Regions from separate parts of the Cupriavidus sp. SW-Y-13 genome, predicted to be linked through region 1. Evidence: predicted binding sites of a transcription regulator. Region 1 holds the regulator's gene; each other region holds the start of a gene.
What was found. The regulator FNR, encoded in region 1, switches genes on or off when oxygen is low (the NO sensors DNR and NnrR bind a similar motif). The targets are predictions, from matches to a motif close to TTGATNNNNATCAA.
Positions count from the first base shown of each region.

Region 2: the regulator FNR is predicted to act here: its motif matches at 2,478-2,491, upstream of GA566_RS20140 (universal stress protein).
Region 3: the regulator FNR is predicted to act here: its motif matches at 2,305-2,318, upstream of GA566_RS27435 (universal stress protein).

Region 1 is NZ_WHLX01000001.1:2,028,584-2,034,130, forward strand. Features, by position in the region: gene rluB (23S rRNA pseudouridine(2605) synthase RluB) at 1-882, opposite strand, end outside; gene scpB (SMC-Scp complex subunit ScpB) at 911-1,819, opposite strand; gene GA566_RS09045 (sulfite exporter TauE/SafE family protein) at 2,368-3,138, opposite strand; gene fnr (fumarate/nitrate reduction transcriptional regulator Fnr) at 3,223-3,948, shown strand; gene GA566_RS09055 (hypothetical protein) at 4,015-4,260, opposite strand; gene GA566_RS09060 (FixH family protein) at 4,257-4,484, opposite strand; gene ccoG (cytochrome c oxidase accessory protein CcoG) at 4,496-5,547, opposite strand, start outside.
Region 2 is NZ_WHLX01000002.1:986,618-992,164, reverse strand. Features, by position in the region: gene GA566_RS20150 (DUF882 domain-containing protein) at 133-699, opposite strand; gene GA566_RS20145 (murein L,D-transpeptidase) at 726-2,375, opposite strand; gene GA566_RS20140 (universal stress protein) at 2,556-3,011, shown strand; gene GA566_RS20135 (tripartite tricarboxylate transporter substrate binding protein) at 3,110-4,075, opposite strand; gene GA566_RS20130 (NAD(P)/FAD-dependent oxidoreductase) at 4,221-5,547, opposite strand, start outside.
Region 3 is NZ_WHLX01000002.1:2,661,161-2,666,707, reverse strand. Features, by position in the region: gene GA566_RS27445 (universal stress protein) at 1-463, shown strand, start outside; gene GA566_RS27440 (universal stress protein) at 542-1,381, opposite strand; gene GA566_RS27435 (universal stress protein) at 1,415-2,239, opposite strand; gene GA566_RS27430 (zinc-dependent alcohol dehydrogenase family protein) at 2,392-3,381, shown strand; gene GA566_RS27425 (BON domain-containing protein) at 3,417-4,073, opposite strand; gene GA566_RS27420 (helix-turn-helix domain-containing protein) at 4,354-5,118, shown strand; gene GA566_RS27415 (MBL fold metallo-hydrolase RNA specificity domain-containing protein) at 5,357-5,547, opposite strand, start outside.

The DNA of each region.
Region 1 (5,547 bases):
CACCCGGGGCGGCTTGGTCGTAATCTTGCGGTGGATCAGCTTGCCGTTTACGCGCACCTGATCGGCCGGCAGGATCCGCTGGCCAATATGTGCTGGAAGCCCGTTGACGGAAACACGACCCTGCAGGATCAGTTCTTCCATTTCGCGGCGGGACCCCAGCCCACCGTCAGCCAACACCTTGTGCAGCTTCGGCGCATCGTCATCCGATGTCAGCTCACGAACGGGCTTCGCCTTTGTGCGCGGAACGACCATGTCTTCCTGGTCGAACTGCTCGGAGATCACAAAGCGGAACAGATCCTCGCCACCTGCAGCCTTGAGCGCCTTGCCGGCGGGCTTCGCCGACTTGTCACCTTGACGGGATTCACCCTGGCGCTGATCGCCGCGACCACCCGGTTTGCCAGCGCCACCCTGGCCCTTGCGCTGCTGCGGGCCTGGCTTGTTGCGCCTGCCGGCCTGCTCGGCTGCTGGCTTGTTCTCACCGTCGACCATCGCAGCCTTACGTTGCGGCTGCTGCCGCCGACGGCGCTGCGGCTGGCCTTCGCCCGATTCGGACTGGCGCGGATTAGCCGGCCGCATTTCCGCCCGTGGAGCCGCGACCTGTTCACCGGCATCGGCGGCAGGCGCAGGCTTGCGTCGGCCGCGTGTCCGCGGTGCTGCGGGCTGCGCACCCTCTTCGGCCTGCACCGGCGGCGCATCGGCATCACCCCGACCGGCATCCCGATCCTGGGCACCCTGGCGGCGGGACGCCACCAGGTTTCGCAGACCGCGGCGGAGGCCCTTGCGGCGCGGCGCGCCGTCCGCGCCATTGCCCGTATCGGGCGCTGCGCCGGTGTCGCCCGGCACGTCCGGCTGGCGGACGTCTTGATCAGCGGAATCAGACAAAGTATTCACTATCGATGTTGCATGTTATTCAGTTGGACACGCGCTCGTCGTCCTCGGCCGGATAAGGCGCGTCGCCCTCCAGACCCGATTCCTCGGCAACTTCCGAAACGGAAGCCTGAGTGTCCACGTGGAAACCGTTGGCATGCGCCAGCGGCACGTCGTCGTCCTGCCCGAGTGACGGGGGATCGGACTCGACGCTGCTTTCTTGTTCTTGCGATGCGCCTTCAATGACCTCGGTGGAATCGGCAGTTTCCAAATTGGCCGGCGTCTCCGCATCGGCCTTCTCGGTGTCCGCCGGCGTCACGGCGTTGGGGACCACTTCCGTGGCCGCAAAAGCCTCTTCGTCGCCAGCAGGCGGATTGGCCGTGGCGATATCTTCGAAGTCGATGGCTTGTTGATCCAGCAACGTTGCCTGGGCCTGCGCCTGAGCATCCTCAAGCGGCGGGAGTTCGTCCAGCGAACGCAAGCCAAGGTCATCGAGAAACGCCTTGGTCGTCGCATAGAGTGCCGGGCGTCCAGGAACGTCACGATGGCCGATCACTTCGATCCAGTCGCGGTCCTCAAGCTTTTTGACGACTTCCGTACTGACCGTCACTCCGCGGATTTCTTCGATGTCGCCACGCGTCACCGGCTGGCGATACGCGATGATCGCCAGCGTTTCCATCACCGCGCGGGAATACTTGGGCGGCTTTTCCGGATTGAGCCGGTCGAGATACTCGCGCATTTCGGGCCGGCTCTGAAAACGCCAGCCGCTCGCCAGCGCCACGAGTTCCACGCCACGCCGTTGCCAATCGTTCCGCAACTCTTCGAGGAGCACCCGGATCGTGTCGGCACCGACATCGTCGGCAAACAACCGTCGCAGATCACCGACGCGCAACGGTTCCTGCGCACAGATCAGCGCGGTCTCGAGGACGATCTTCGCCTCTTGGGTATTCATGTGATTGTGTGCAGCCTGTCTTTGCACCTGCCCCCGGACGAATCCCGGGGCACTGGAGATTGCAGATACAGCGAGGCCAAAGCCATCGCCATCTCGTCGCGCAGACGGTCCACGCTGGTTTCAGCGCCGCCGTGCACCTCGTTCTTTGCATCGAATTGCCGGGACTGTCCGGCAGGAGATCGTCCAGGGCCGGCAGCCATCACCGGTCGACGGACCTCTTGCGTCGCGCCTCCCCTTCGGGGCGGACATTCGCCTGGGCCAACGCATGACCAAGACGGCAAGAAACAATCGGATATCGGCTCAGGAAACTTCGCCCTGACCCGGCGTCACCTTCCACACCGCCGTCGGCCTTTTAACCAGATCTTTTGAACCGGATGGACTGTGGGGATGGTTCCGGCATGCAACTGCATGGCCAGAAACCCTGGGCGGGCATCCCTGATGAGAGAAACCGCCCCGGCGACGCCTCGTGCATGACGCGGCGCGATACCGTGGTTCTCGCGATTGTATGGCATTACCGCCGGATACCGCAACCCGGGGCTGTGGCCGATTCAGAACACCACGCAGAATCCGGCGTGCGCAAGCGTCTCCGGAAGCCATACGGCCCGGGCCACCCCCAGCAACCCGAAACCCGCCACGAGCAAAGCTGAAACGGTGCGAACCCACCGCTTGCGCGACCACTGCCGCAGGTAACCGGATAACCCCGAGATCACCAGCAGATTCGGCAAAGTACCTAGTCCGAAGGCTCCCATGACGAGTGCGCCCGACGAAGCATTGCCCGCCAGCAGCGCCAAGCCGAGCGCACTATAGATCATTCCGCAGGGCACCATACCCCATACAAGACCCATGCCGAATCGGTGCATCGCTGACGGCACTGCGGCAGGACCGCCATGCAACCCCTGAGTCGATCGAACGTGCCGCAAGAGCTTGGCGACGTGCGAAGCGATCCGCGCGACAAAACGTTCCACGGCACCCATGCGCATCTGCCAGCCGAAAAGCAACCACAATCCGGCCATGATCAGCAACAGGCTCCCCACGCCGAACAGCCATCGCTGCAATGGCAGATAGTCGTGCGCCCACGCCGCCGCACCCACTGCACCGGCCAATGCGCCGAGCAACATGTACGTCGTCACCCGGCCCGCATGCATGACGCAAATCGACATCCACCAGTGCCGTCTAGAACGGTGCAAGAACGAGACCGTCTGTTGCACTTGCTGCGGATTTTGTTCGACTGCAATAGCAATTCCTCCACACATCGCCGCGCAATGCACACCGCCAAACAGGGCAATCAGAAAAACGCTTAAAAGCACGCCAAATGGCAACTGTTCCTCGCTTCCGCGTCACTCGACGCTGTAAAATGCATGCATCGCGCCCTCGCTGCAAGCGCATTCAAACGAGCACTTCAATTGCTGACTTCCATCCCCGTTACCGAGATGTCGCCACGCTGCTCCACGTGTGCCATGGGCCAACTCTGCCTGCCCGTGGGCATGTCGCAGCAGGACCTCGTAAAAATGGACACTCTCGTGCAGGAGCGCGTGCGTGTCCACAAGGGCGAAACGCTGTATCGAATGGGTGAACCGCTCTCCGCGGTCTACGCCATTCGTTTCGGCACGCTGAAAACCCACGTCACCATGGAGGATGGGCGTACTCAAATTACCGGCTTCCATCTTCCGGGAGAAGTCATCGGCCTCGATGGACTCGGCGAGATGCAACATGCATCGGATGCGACCGCCCTCGAGGACGCTGAAGTCTGCGTCGTGCGGTTCGACGATCTGCAATCGCTGTCGAATCATCTGCCTTCGCTGCAAGGTCAGTTCCTGCGACTTATGAGCAAGGAGATCTCGCAGGACCAGGTCATGCTGATCACGCTTGGCTCGATGCGTGCCGAAGAGAGACTCGCCGCCTTCCTCGTCAATATGTCCGAGCGCCTCTCCGCACGCGGTTATTCCTCCACGGAGTTCGTGCTGCGCATGAGCCGCGAGGAAATCGGCAGCTATCTCGGCCTCAAGCTCGAAACCGTCAGCCGCCTGTTCTCCCGGTTCGCGGAAGCTGGCCTGATCCAAATTCGTCAACGGCATGTGAAGATCATCGACATGGCTGGCATCAAGCAGGTCTATAGTCGCTCCTGCTAGGCGCCATCCTGCTGCAAGACCAGAGCCGCACAGCATCACGCTGTTGCGGCTTTTTTTGCGAAATTGCTATTCGAGTTCATCGGTATCGCTGAGCCTGCCCGGCATCGTGTAAAGCGTGAGACCGCTGGACAGTGCGCAGAACAGCCACGCCAGCAGAAAGCCCACGGTGTAGATCGCCTGCCTCGAAGCCTCCACCGGTTGGCCGAAGAAACTGATGTCTCCCGGGTCGACAACGGAAAACACTACCGCCGTAGCCGCGCCACCCATCAGAAACGCTGGCCACAGTACCCACATCAGCCAGCGCAACCTCATGGATGACTCCCTTGTTCCGTGGCGCTTCCGACATCGGCTTTCTCGACGACCAGTCCATGGCGGGTGGCATCGCGCACAGGGACGTCCGCATGTGTGCTGGCCAGCCAGATCGTGATACCACAACCCACCATCGCCAGCATCGGGCCGGCCATCAAGATCCACGGCCACGGCTCCTTGTACCAGGGTCGAACGGCATGGGGAGGCTGTTGGGGGCGCTGAGCCATTGCATCTCCTCTTACAAGTTGCGGGGAACGATAAAGCTTGTGCTCTGACGGATCTGCGACCGGCGTTGCGACTCGGTTTCCGCCGTGACCGTCACGTCGATCTTGTGGGTACCTTGCCTGGCGTCTTCGATCGGCACACGGATGCGAATTGGCAACAGCCGGTTCGACGTGGGATCTAGAGTGCTGGCCGTCTGGTCATACTCGACGGTGAGCCCTTTCATATCGTAGCCATCTACCTTCACATCGATTGTCACTGGTGACTCGGTGGCATTGATCAACTGCAACCGGTACACGTTCTCGACCCAGCGTCCATCCACCTCGCGACCAAGCGCTCCACGGTCTCGAATGATGTCGACCTTCAGCGGCGTGCGCATCGCCAGCGACGCGGCAAAGCCACCCATCAGTGCCAGCCAGATCACCATGTAGATCATGGTGCGAGGCCGCACCAGCCGCTTGCGGGCCTCGGCAATGGACAACGCCGATCGCATGGCATTCTCGGAGGTGTACCGGATCAGCCCGCGCGGGTACTCCAGCTTGTCCATGACCTGATTGCAGGCGTCGATACAAGCTCCGCATCCAATGCATTCGTACTGGAGGCCGTCCCGGATATCGATCCCCGTCGGGCACACCTGCACGCAGATGCTGCAGTCCACGCAGTCGCCCAGGCCGGCGGCACGGTGATCCAGCTTCCGCGAGCGGCCGCCGCGCGGCTCACCACGCCCCACGTCATAGGTCACCACAAAGGTGTCGCGGTCCACCATCACGCTCTGGAAACGCGCATACGGACACATGTACTTGCAGACCTGCTCACGCATGAAGCCGGCGGCGCCCCAGGTAGCGAACGCATAGAACAGCATCCAGAATGCCTGCCACGGCCCCAGTGACCACTGCAGTATCTCGCTGCCAAGCTCCCGGATCGGCGCGAAATAGCCGATGAATGTGAAGCCGGTCCAGAGGGCGATCAGGATCCAGAGCGTATGCTTCGTCGTCTTGATCCTGAACTTGCGCAAACTCCATGGATCGCCATCGAGCCGGATGCGCGCGATGCGATCACCTTCCACAC
Region 2 (5,547 bases), on a different contig from region 1:
AAGACGGCAATGGCCGTCGAAAAGGACGCAGTTTGATCAAACAATGTTGCGGAAATATGTACTTTGATGCACTTGGTTGGATGTTTAGCTCGACATTTGTTTCATCGAACTGTCATCCAGCCATTGCCCATTTCACCCCCAGCGCCGTACCCGTCCCGTATCGATGTGCACAAAATTATCCGACTTGTAGAAGCCCACGCCGCCCGCCTGAAGCGATTCGGCGGCGTCGCGCAGGTCTGCGAGCGCTACACCGGGCAAACGGATGTCGATGGCCATGCCATCCATGTGCAGGCTTCGTTTTGCGACGCCACCCGCGCGTGTACGACGCAGGCGGTCGTTCGTGGCGGGGCAGCGGTAACCCGAGATGACCTGGAACGGGGTGTCGGTTTTCAGTTCCTGGCGCAGGGCGAATAGTACGCCGAACAGCGTGGGATCGATCTGGCCGACGGTGCCGGAGTAGTGATCGCGCAGGAAATGATTCAGCGACTGCTGCGCTTGCGGCAGGACGTCATCGCCGCGGGCGAAGACGAGCGCGAGATGCTCGCCAGTGTGCGTGTGATCAAACGACAGCGACCGGGCGTCGGGCCCGATTGCTGCCAGCGCGTTGCGTGGCGCCAGGGTGGAGAGCCCTGCGCCGAGCGCGATGGCGCTGGCGCAATGCAAAAAACGGCGACGCGGGTTGAAGCTGGATTCGGACATGGAAACTTTTACAACGGGTGCGGCATTCAGGAGGGCCGTGCGGCAGGTCTGGCCCCAGCGCGTTGCCGCAGCGCCTGGTCCAGCAGTTTGTCCTGACCGTAGATGTCAGGGACGAAGTGTACCCGTCCGTCGGCGCGAGCGATGGCCGTGCCATACGCCAGCACCACGGGAATGGGATGCTGGAGTGCCACGGTCTTCGATTTGCCAGCCGTCATTGCCTCACGGATGCGCGGCTCCGTCCATTCGGGCATGCCCTGCATCGCGAACTTCGCCAGTTCGACGGGTGCCTCCACGCGGATGCAGCCATGGCTGAAATCGCGTCGGTCTCGCTTGAACAGTTGCGGCGACGGCGTGTGGTGCAGATAGATGGCCTGGTTGTTCGGAAAAACGAACTTGATGTCGCCCAGCGCATTGAGCGGCCCCGGTCGCTGGCGGATGCGCGACTGCCCATTGAGCACGGCGTCCAGACTCGCCGGACTCACGGTGGTGCTGGCCGTGCTGCCAGACACGAACTCGAAACCTTGCCGAGTCAGATAGCTCGGATCGCGTTGCAGCTTCGGAATGATTTCCTTCTTGGCGATTGACGACGGCACGTTCCAGTACGGGCTGAACTCGATGTAGCGCATGTCCTCGGCAAACAGCGGCGTGCGGGTGTCCAGCGCCTTGCCGACGATCACCTTCATCTCAAGCTTGATGTCGAGCTTGCCGCCGCTCTCAGGTTGATATTCATAAGCGCGCAGCATGAATTCAGGAACATTGACCACGATCATGCGCGGACCCTCGGCAAGCGGGGTCCATCGCGCGCGTTCCATCGTCAGTTCGATCTGTTGCACGCGTGCCGCGGGAGAAACGTTGAGTTGTGCCAGCGTGCCCGCGCCGATCACACCATCGGCTTCGAGCGCATGGCGCGTCTGGAAAGCCTTGACCGCATCGACGATCGCGCCTTCGTAGCGTGCAGGCACGGGCGTGTCCTTCGGCAAGTCTCCGAGCGCTTCCAGCCGTTGCGACAACTGCGGCAGCCCCTTGTAGGTATCGCCCGCCTTGAGCTTGCTGCCGGGCAGAGGCGGTAGCGCGGTTTCCCAGTCAGGCAGCTTGGCCAATGTGCGGTAGCGCGCCAGCGCATCGCGCAACGTGCCGTAGAGTGGGAACGATGGCGCCGCCTCTCGCAAACCTTCGACAAGCCGGTTCGCGGCGATCGCCTGCCGCAGATAGGCTTCGGCGTCGAACGGCGCGGGCGCGGTCTTTGCAAAATTTGCATGGACCTTGCGCGGATCGACCCGGCCCACGTGCAGATCGGACAGGTAGCGGATCATCGCCGTGGTCAGCGATGCATCGAAGCGCTGCATGGCCTCGGGCGACGGCGCGGGGCCGTTGATTGCCTGCGTCAGCGTGCGCTGCAGCGCCTCGGCGCCGTAGTCAGCCGGTTCGAGGCCGTCGGCACTGGCGCCGGCCAGCGTCTTGATGGCAGCCTGTGCGGCCTGCGATGGATGTCCATCGACGAGCCACAGCGGGGCCGGCGGCGTCTGCTGGGCCCAGGCACTCGCGGCGCCGCAGAGCACCAATGCCGCGCCGAGCTGGCGCAGGGACACGACGGAAGACGCCCTTGAGCGGGGAGTCTTGCGGGTAGCGTTAGCGGGAATGGATTGCGTGGCGTGCGTGGCAACAGTCATTGGCATGGCGTCGAAAGAGTGTCTCCGTCGCATATCCTAGCCGATGACGCGGTTGCGTCCGTTATGTTGCACTTGCTGAAAATAAAGATTCTGCGATTGCGCGATGACTTGATTCATGTCAATCGCTGCGCGCTGTGCGCGCCTATGCTGTCTTCAACACGACAACATCACAGTGAGGATTGCTCCATGTACAAGCGCATTCTGATCGCCATAGACGGTGGTCCATCGTCCGAGCAGGCCATCTTCCAGGCTGTGGGCCTGGCCAAGGAACTGGGCGCGGAGGTCAAGATCCTGTTCGTGGTGGATGACAGCGAGTTTTTCTTCGAACCGGCCTACGTCAACCCGCAAGAGGTGCTGCGCGGCATGCTTGAGGTAGGTCAACAGGCCCTGGCCCGCGCCGCGCGCCGCTTCGAAAACGCCGGGGTGCGTGCCTTGACGGAACTGGCCGAGAAGCCGGTGTCGCCGGGCGACATCTCGGGCACCATCGTCAGCCATGCCGAGCAATGGCCTGCCGAACTGGTGGTGATGGGCACACACGGTCGACGCGGTGTGCGACGCATGATCATGGGCAGCGTGTCCGAAGGCGTGGTGGCCAAGTCGGCCAAGCCAGTACTGCTGATTCGCGGCGATACGGTGCATTGAATCGATAAAAAACGGGCGCCACCAAGGCGCCCGTGCAGTACCGCTTCACAAATTCGGCTTCACGAATTCGACTTCACAGATTCCATCTCACAGGCAGGTCAGTCGAGCTTGATGCCGACGGTCTTCACCACCTTTTCCCATTTCTGCGAATCCTTGTTCACCATCTGGGAGAACTCGTTCGGCCCCAGCGCGCTGGGTTCCATGCCCTGCTTGGTGATGGTCTCGCGGATGTTGGGTTGCGCGAGTACGGCGGCAATCTCCTGCGCCAGACGGTTGACCGTCGGCATGGGCGTGCCGCCCGTGGTGAACACGCCGTACCACGACACCACTTCATAGCCCGGCACGCCGGATTCCGCCACGGTGGGCACGTTCGGCATCGTCGCCACGCGCTTGGCGCTGGTCACTGCCAGGATGCGCACCTTGCCGCTATCCACACCGGCCTTGGCGGAGGGCAGGCTCGCAAAGGTCATCTGGGCCTGGCCGGCCATCACGTCCTGCATCGCCGGGGCGTCGCCGCGATACGGGATGTGGGTGATGAAGACTCCAGCCATGCTCTTGAACAGTTCGGCGGACAGGTGCGAGATCGTGCCGTTGCCGGGCGAGGCCACGTTCAGTTCGCCGGGATGGGCCTTGGCATAGGCCAGCAACTCCTGCACGTTCTTGACCGGCAGCGCGGCGTTGACGACCAGCGCGTTGGCGGATTTCGCCACGAGCGACACGGGCTGCACCCCCTTGACCGGGTCGTAGGGCAGCTTGCTGTAGACGGATGGCGCGATGGCTTGTCCGCCTACCGAGCCCAGCAGCAGCACCGAACCATCGGGCTTGGCGCGCGCCATTTCGGCCGTGGCGATAGTGCTGCCGCCGCCGGGCTTGTTCTCCACCACCATCGTCGTCTTGGTGTTGATCTGGAACTGCGTGGCGACGGTGCGTGCGATGGCATCGTTGCCGCCGCCCGGCGCAAAGCCGACCAGCATGCGGATGGGGGCAGGGGGCAGTTCCTGCGACAGGGCCTGCGTGGCAAACAACGCCAGTGCAACAGCGGGAACGATCTTGTTAAACGACATGGTTGATCCTCGATGCAGATTGCAGATAAGTGGGAGAGTCCTCTCGGGGGTGTCGCTGTGCTGGATGGTGGGTGAGATGCCCGGGCGCTGCGTCAGGTCTGGTGCCTGGCTGTCACCGTCCGGGTCTCGCTTCAGTCTCCGTCCTTTATTTTTTGAAACGTACTACGGCTTCGCGCGATGCCTGCGTTTGCGGCAACGTTGCGATCTCGCCAAGCGTCACCGGCTTGGTCGGGAAACGCAGGCGGTAGTAGCCAACGTCGCGCGGATGGCGCTGTTGCTCATCGGCGATCAGTTCGGTCACCGTCAGTCCGCAGAACCGGCCCTGGCAGGGGCCCATGCCGCAGCGCAGGAATGCCTTGAGCTGGTTCGGCCCCTGGCAACCCATGCGAGCGGCTTCTAGCACTTGCTCGGCGGTCGCCTCTTCGCAGCGGCAGACGATGGTGTTGCCCACCGGTCGCCGAAATTGCGGCTGCGGGCGATACAACACTTCGAAGAATTCGCGGCCACGCGTAGCGCGGGCGAGGGCGAGCCGATGCGGCGCGGCCTCGCGGTCGCGTGCTGCGCTGTCCAGGCGGCCCAGCGATGCGGCGGCCTGGATGGCGGCGAGTCGACCGCGATGCTCTGCAGCCATCGCACCCGCAATGCCCGCACCATCGCCGGCGATGGTCAGGTGCGGCACCGATGTGGCGCCCCATGCATCGACGGCAGGCTCCCAGCAGTCCTGGCGCTCGTTCCATGCATGTTCCGCACCCACGGCCCGCGACAGATTCGTGTTGGGCACCACGCCCTGGTGCAGCAGCAACTGGTCGACGGCCATCGTGCGAGGTTGACCATCGGCCGTGTAGCGCAGTTCGGCTACCTGCCCGTTGGCACCGGCCACAGCTTCGAGCGCCGTCACGCCACTGATGATCGGCACGGCCTTGCGCACCGCGCGCAACATCTTCAAGCCCTTCCCGAGATAGGCCGAGCGCAGGAATCCCCAGGCGTGGGGCAGTGCCTGGAGCCACTGCGTGGAGGCCGTCGTTTCGAGGATCGCGTCGATCTTCACGCCGGCATTGAGGTACTGATAGGCCAGCAAATACAGCAGTGGGCCGCCACCGGCCAGCACCGTGCGGCCTTCGGGCACCACGCCGGATGTCTTCAGCAGGATTTGCGCGGCACCGGCCGTGATCACGCCGGGCAGCGTCCAACCGGGAATCGGGAAGGGGCGCTCCTGCGCACCAGTGGCCAGGATGATGTGGCGGCAGTGAAGCAGTCCCGCTTGCGGATCGGCACTGGCGCCGGTCACCGAGTAAGCCACTTCGAAACCCAGGCCATCGGCTTCTGCATCGCGCGGATTGATCGACCACACCGTGGCCGAAGCCAGGTATTGCGCGCCGCTGCGCTGGAATGGCGTTAGCAAGTCGAGCCCGTGCCAGTAATCGGCACCGAGAATGTTGCGCTCCTGCACTGGCGTCGTGCTGATGGCGCGA
Region 3 (5,547 bases), on a different contig from region 1:
CGAAGGCACGATCCTGGAGGCCGGACCACCGGTTCTTGTTATTCCACGGACGCACGACGCCGCCCCCACGCAGGCGTGGCCCTATCCGCGCGTGATGGTGGCGTGGAGTGGCACGCGCGAATCGGCGCGTGCGATGCGCGACGCGCTGCCGCTCCTGCGCCGCGCGCAGCATGTCGCGCTTGTTTGCTGCATCCCCGTCTCCCGACACCGCCACACCAATCTGGCGCCGGCCAGCTACGCGCTGACGTGGCTGGCGCGGCGGGGCGTTCGCGCCTGTCTGATCGGACTTAGGGGCGATGCACATGCGTCACCAGGCAACGCCTTGCTGGCCACCGCGCGGACGGCCCGCACCGACTTGCTGGTTTGCGGCGCGCCGGCAAGCGACAAAGCAGTCGGCAAGCTGGGAGGCATCGCCAGCACCCTGCTCGAGCAATCCACAATCCCGGCTCTGTTCGCACGCTAGCGATGCGCGTGCCGACGCTGCCCGCGTCCTTTGGAACCCCGAGGAGCCAGCAGATTCGCAAACGTAGCGTGGCTCGTCTCAGTGTGCCAGCAGCACGGGGATTGTCATCGAAGTAAGGATGGTCTTGGTCACGCCGCCAAGCACGAGTTCGCGGAAGCGTCCGTGCCCGTACGCGCCCATGACCAGCAGGTCGGCTTGCACATCGGCGGCGCGCGACAATATCAGGTCGCCTATGGCAGCATCGCTCGTACCGGGTTCGCACTCGGTGCTGACGTCGGCGCCCACATCGCGCAGCACACGGCACGCGACTTCAAGTGGCGCCGCATCGGCGCGTGTGACGTGCTGGGTCGGATTGGCATGGAGCAGGTGCACCGTGCCACCTGCCAGCAGCGGCAATGCATCGTGCAGGGCACGGGCGCATTCCTTGCCGCCATCCCACGCCACCAGCGCGCGGCGGCCCACGGTCAGCGCCGGCCCAGCGTAGGGCACCACCAGGACGGGCCGACCGGACTCCAGAATGATCGATTCGAGAAACTGTGGCGCCACCACGGTCTCGGGTTCACTGGCATCGATTTGCCCAACCACCAGGAGTCCGGCCTCCTTGACTTCCCTGAGCGTCTGACGCACCGGGTCGCCATGCAGGCTGCGCCATTCCGCAGATGCCGACTCGCGCCATACCGTCGACTCGAATCGTTGCTGCAGCGTTTCGTGCTGGCGCTCACGCCGGGCCCGATCCTCCTGCAGAACGGTGGCGGCGTGCCCCACGTGATAGAACCACTGTGGATCGGCGGCAAACGTGGCACAAACGCCTATCAGGCGGCAACGCTGGGCGATGGCGATTTGCACGGCCAACTTCGCGCGGAGCATCGCGCGCGAGCTGGCGTCTATATGCACGAAGATGCTGGGATAGGCGAGCATGGCTTGATCTTCTGGCCTCTGCGGCGCGGCCGCCTAGTGGGAAATGAGCAGTGGCACTGGCGTGTTGTTCAGCAACGTGCGGGTCGTGCCGCCGATCATCAGCTCACCAAGCCTTGAATGTCCGTAGCCGCCAGCCACCAGCAGGTCGGCCGATTCCCGCAGCACCTTCTGCAGCAGGCAACCGGCGACCGATGACGATTCTTCCACCGCCAGCGTCGCACGGACACCGTGCGTGCCCAGCCAGCGCAGCAGTTCTCCGTCGCCGTGCTGCCAGAGCCCCTTGCTACCCATCACCACCACGAGGATCACGCGATTGGCGCGTTTTAGCAGCGGTAGCGCATCGCTGAGCGCGCGAGCTGCCTCGCGCCTGCCGTTCCACGCCACCACGGCGGTATTGATCGTCGACAGCCGCGCCTGGGCCGGTACCACTAGCAAAGGCCTCCCCGCGTTCACCAGCGCATACTCGGCGGCCGACGCCATCAAAACGGGCAGGTCGCTGGGCGCGCCCGGCAGGCCGGGCAGGATGATGTCGCTGGCCATGCCATGCGCGGCAAGCGTCCAGCCGGCATCCTGCTCCACCAGAAGGTGCATGTAATCAGTCGGCGTACCGTGGCGCGCGCAGGCATCGGAGAGCGCCTGCGTACCGGCCTGCTCCACACCGCGCAACATGTCGGCACGCATGGCCTGATAGCGCATTGCCTCCGAGCCCGCGCTGCGATACGGATCCAGCATCGGTCCGGTGGCGCTGAGTCCGATCACGCGCCCATTGGCGTTAGACGCCAGGGCAAATGCCGCATCCAGCCGCGCCTGAGTCGCCCCATCGTCAGCCAGATCCACCAGTACTGTCTTGTAAGCCATCGCCATGCCCTCGTACGCTGTTGCACCGACTACAGTCAAAGGTAATCAGTGCAGGATTGCGACACTTGCGCCAGATCAAGTCATAGCGCGTAGCGGATGCGACGATCGATCTAACCCGCCGTTGCGCGGGTAAGCACGACAAGGAACGCTACATGGATGCCAGCATGCAGGCCATGATCTTCGACGGGCACACGCTCGACGCGCAGCGCGTGCCTGTGCCCACGCCAGGTGCCGGCCAGGTGCGCATCCGCGTGCTGGCCTGCGGGGTATGCCGCACGGACCTGCATGTGATCGACGGAGATCTTTCTCATCCAAAGCCGGCGCTGATCCCAGGCCACGAGATCGTGGGTCGCGTCGAAAAGCTGGGCGAAGGCGCGGCCGGGGTGGCCCTCGGCGACCGGGTGGGCGTGCCGTGGCTGGGCCATACCTGCGGCGTCTGTCGCTTCTGCGCCAGCGGGCGCGAGAACCTGTGCGACGCGCCGCTGTTCCACGGCTACACCTGCGACGGCGGCTACGCGGAATACGTGCTGGCAGACGCGCGTTATTGCTTCCCGATTCCAGACACCTACGATGACACGCAGGCCGCGCCATTGCTGTGCGCCGGCCTGATCGGCTACCGCACGCTGCGCATGGCTGGAGACGCGCAGCGCCTTGGCATCTACGGCTTTGGCGCGGCCGCGCACATTGTCACGCAGATCGCCGTGGCGCAGGGCCGCACGGTCTATGCCATGACAAGACCCGGCGATACTTCGGCGCAGGCGCTGGCCACTCAAGTCGGCGCGGTGTGGGCAGGCAGCAGCCTGGACCCGCCACCAGCCTTGCTGGACGCCGCCCTGATCTTTGCACCGGACGGCTCGCTGGTACCCGCTGCACTGGGAGCCACGGACAAGGGAGGCGTGGTCGTATGCGGCGGCATCCACATGAGCGATATTCCGTCGTTTCCGTATCGGCACCTTTGGGAAGAGCGGCGCATCGTATCCGTTGCCAACCTCACGCGCGAAGATGGTGTGGGGCTCATGAACGTGGCCGCAAGCCTTCCAATTCAGGTGCACACCACGGTTTATCCGCTGCGCGATGCGGACAAGGCGCTGGGAGATATGCGCGCAGGACGGCTTGTTGGCGCCGCAGTCCTGCGCATCTGACTGGCCGATGGCGCGGGCTTCGTACCAACGCAACGCTACTGCGGCAGCACCCGGATGTCGTCTACGACCTTCGTCGCGCCGGGAGCGCTCCACGCGGCGTTGAACGCCGCCTGACGTTCGGCCAGCGACGTGACATGCCCCGACAGGGTAACCACGCCATCCTTGACGACGACCTTCACATGTCGCGCATCTTGCGCTGCCTGACGGTGCAAGGCGTCCTCGATGCGCCGCTGCACGTCGGGCGCGCTGGTTCGGGGCCGCAGCACAATCTGATTCACGATGCCTCGCACACCATTGAGCAGGCGCACCGCATCGGCGGCGGCACGACGTTGATAGTCCCAGTCGACCTCGCCCGAAAGCGTCACCATGCCACGCTCCACTACCACGCCGAGTTGGCCAGCAGCCACGACTGAATTCCAGGACAAAGCGTTTTCGACGGCCCACGCGATATCGGCGTCGGTTCGCACCCCATCACCCGGCAGCACCACCTCCAATTCCACGGCAAGTGCGCGTACACCCGCCACGCGTCGCGCAGCCCGCTCGACACAGCGTTTGGCATGGAATGAACGCGGATTCCCGGTGAGCGTGACGATGCCATCCCTTACCTGCACTCCCACCTCTCGCTCATCGACTTCCGGGTCCCACGCCAGTTCGTCCAGGACGTCCTGCTTTAGTTGAATATCGCTTTTCATCATTCCCTCCTTTGCCTATCCGCGTCCTGCCTCTCAGTGACTCTAGGCGTAACTCGACGGGCGGCTTTGCGTTGGCGCAAGGCCCTGCCGGGCGACCGCACATTCTGCGGGCAAGTGCGTGTCAGGTTTTCCTGACACGCACCCAGCACAATCTGACCCGCCTCTCAGCCACGGCTGATTTCGGCCGAACCGGCCGTGATCAATACTTCAGGCAAATCGGGAGACACCGAGTACGGACGCCGGCGTGCAGCCAGCGAATCGAACAGCAAAAGGGGATGACATGCAGCACCAAGCAGTAGAATTTCGCACGGCCGTGCCTCCGCCCTACCCTGAACCCTACGCGCCAGCGCAGTTCATGGCCCAGACACCCAGATGTGTCCATTGCAGCCTGCGGCCGCTCTGCCTGGCGGCGGAACTCGACACCGATGACATACCCCGACTCGAGTCGATCATCGGACGGTGGCGCACGGTGCATCGTGGAGACTACCTATTCCGCGTGGGCGACAAATTCCAGTGCCTCTATACGCTGCGCTCAGGATCGTTCAAGGTCGTAGCAGGCCACGAGGAAGGTGTCGAGCACGTCACGGGCTATCTGTTGCCGGGCGACATGCTCGGGCTAAGTGCCATCTCCAGTGACCAATACGATTGCGATGCCATTGCACTGGAAGACAGCACCGTGTGCGTGATCCCGTTCTTACCGCTGGAACAGCTTTGCCGCGACATGCGCGGCGTACAGCATCAATTGCACAAACTGCTGAGCCAAGAGATCGTGCGCGAATCCCGCCAGACCACGCTGCTGTCGGGCATGCCATCGGAGCGTCGGGTCGCGGCCTTCTTGCTCAACGTTTCGCGGCGCCTGCGCGCCAGGGGCTACTCGGCACATGCTTTCACACTCCGGATGACGCGCGAGGAAATTGGCAGCTACCTGGGCATCAAGCTGGAAACGGTCAGCCGTACGTTCTCGCGCTTCCAGCGCGAGGGGCTGATCCGCGTGGACGGCAAGAAAATCGAGATCTTCGATCTGGATGCGCTGGCGCAGGTCTGAGCGTCACGCAGCGCGCACGACCCACGCCGGCACGCCGCCGGCCCGGCGTGATCGAACTCGCCCACTAACGTGCCACAGCCGCACAGCGCCGTGGCTCTTGGTCTCGTGCTGGCCAAGCTCGAAGAATTATGCGCGCTACGCGCTAGTGCCGTGGCACCCACTCCAGATGTGGCATTCCAAGTAAATGCCGCGATTTTCGTTTCGCAACTTTATCGGGTGGCATTTACTTGTTTCTCCCCTACTCCAGCAAATACTTCTGCCGGTACTCGGGCATCGTCACTCGCCACTTCAGCTCGTGTTCGATGCGCTGGCGTAACGCGTCGCTGGCCGCTGGCTCGCCATGCACGACGAACGTCTGACGCGGCGGACACTCGAACCCCTTCAGCCAGGTCATCAACTCGTCGCTATCGGCATGGGCCGACAGATTCT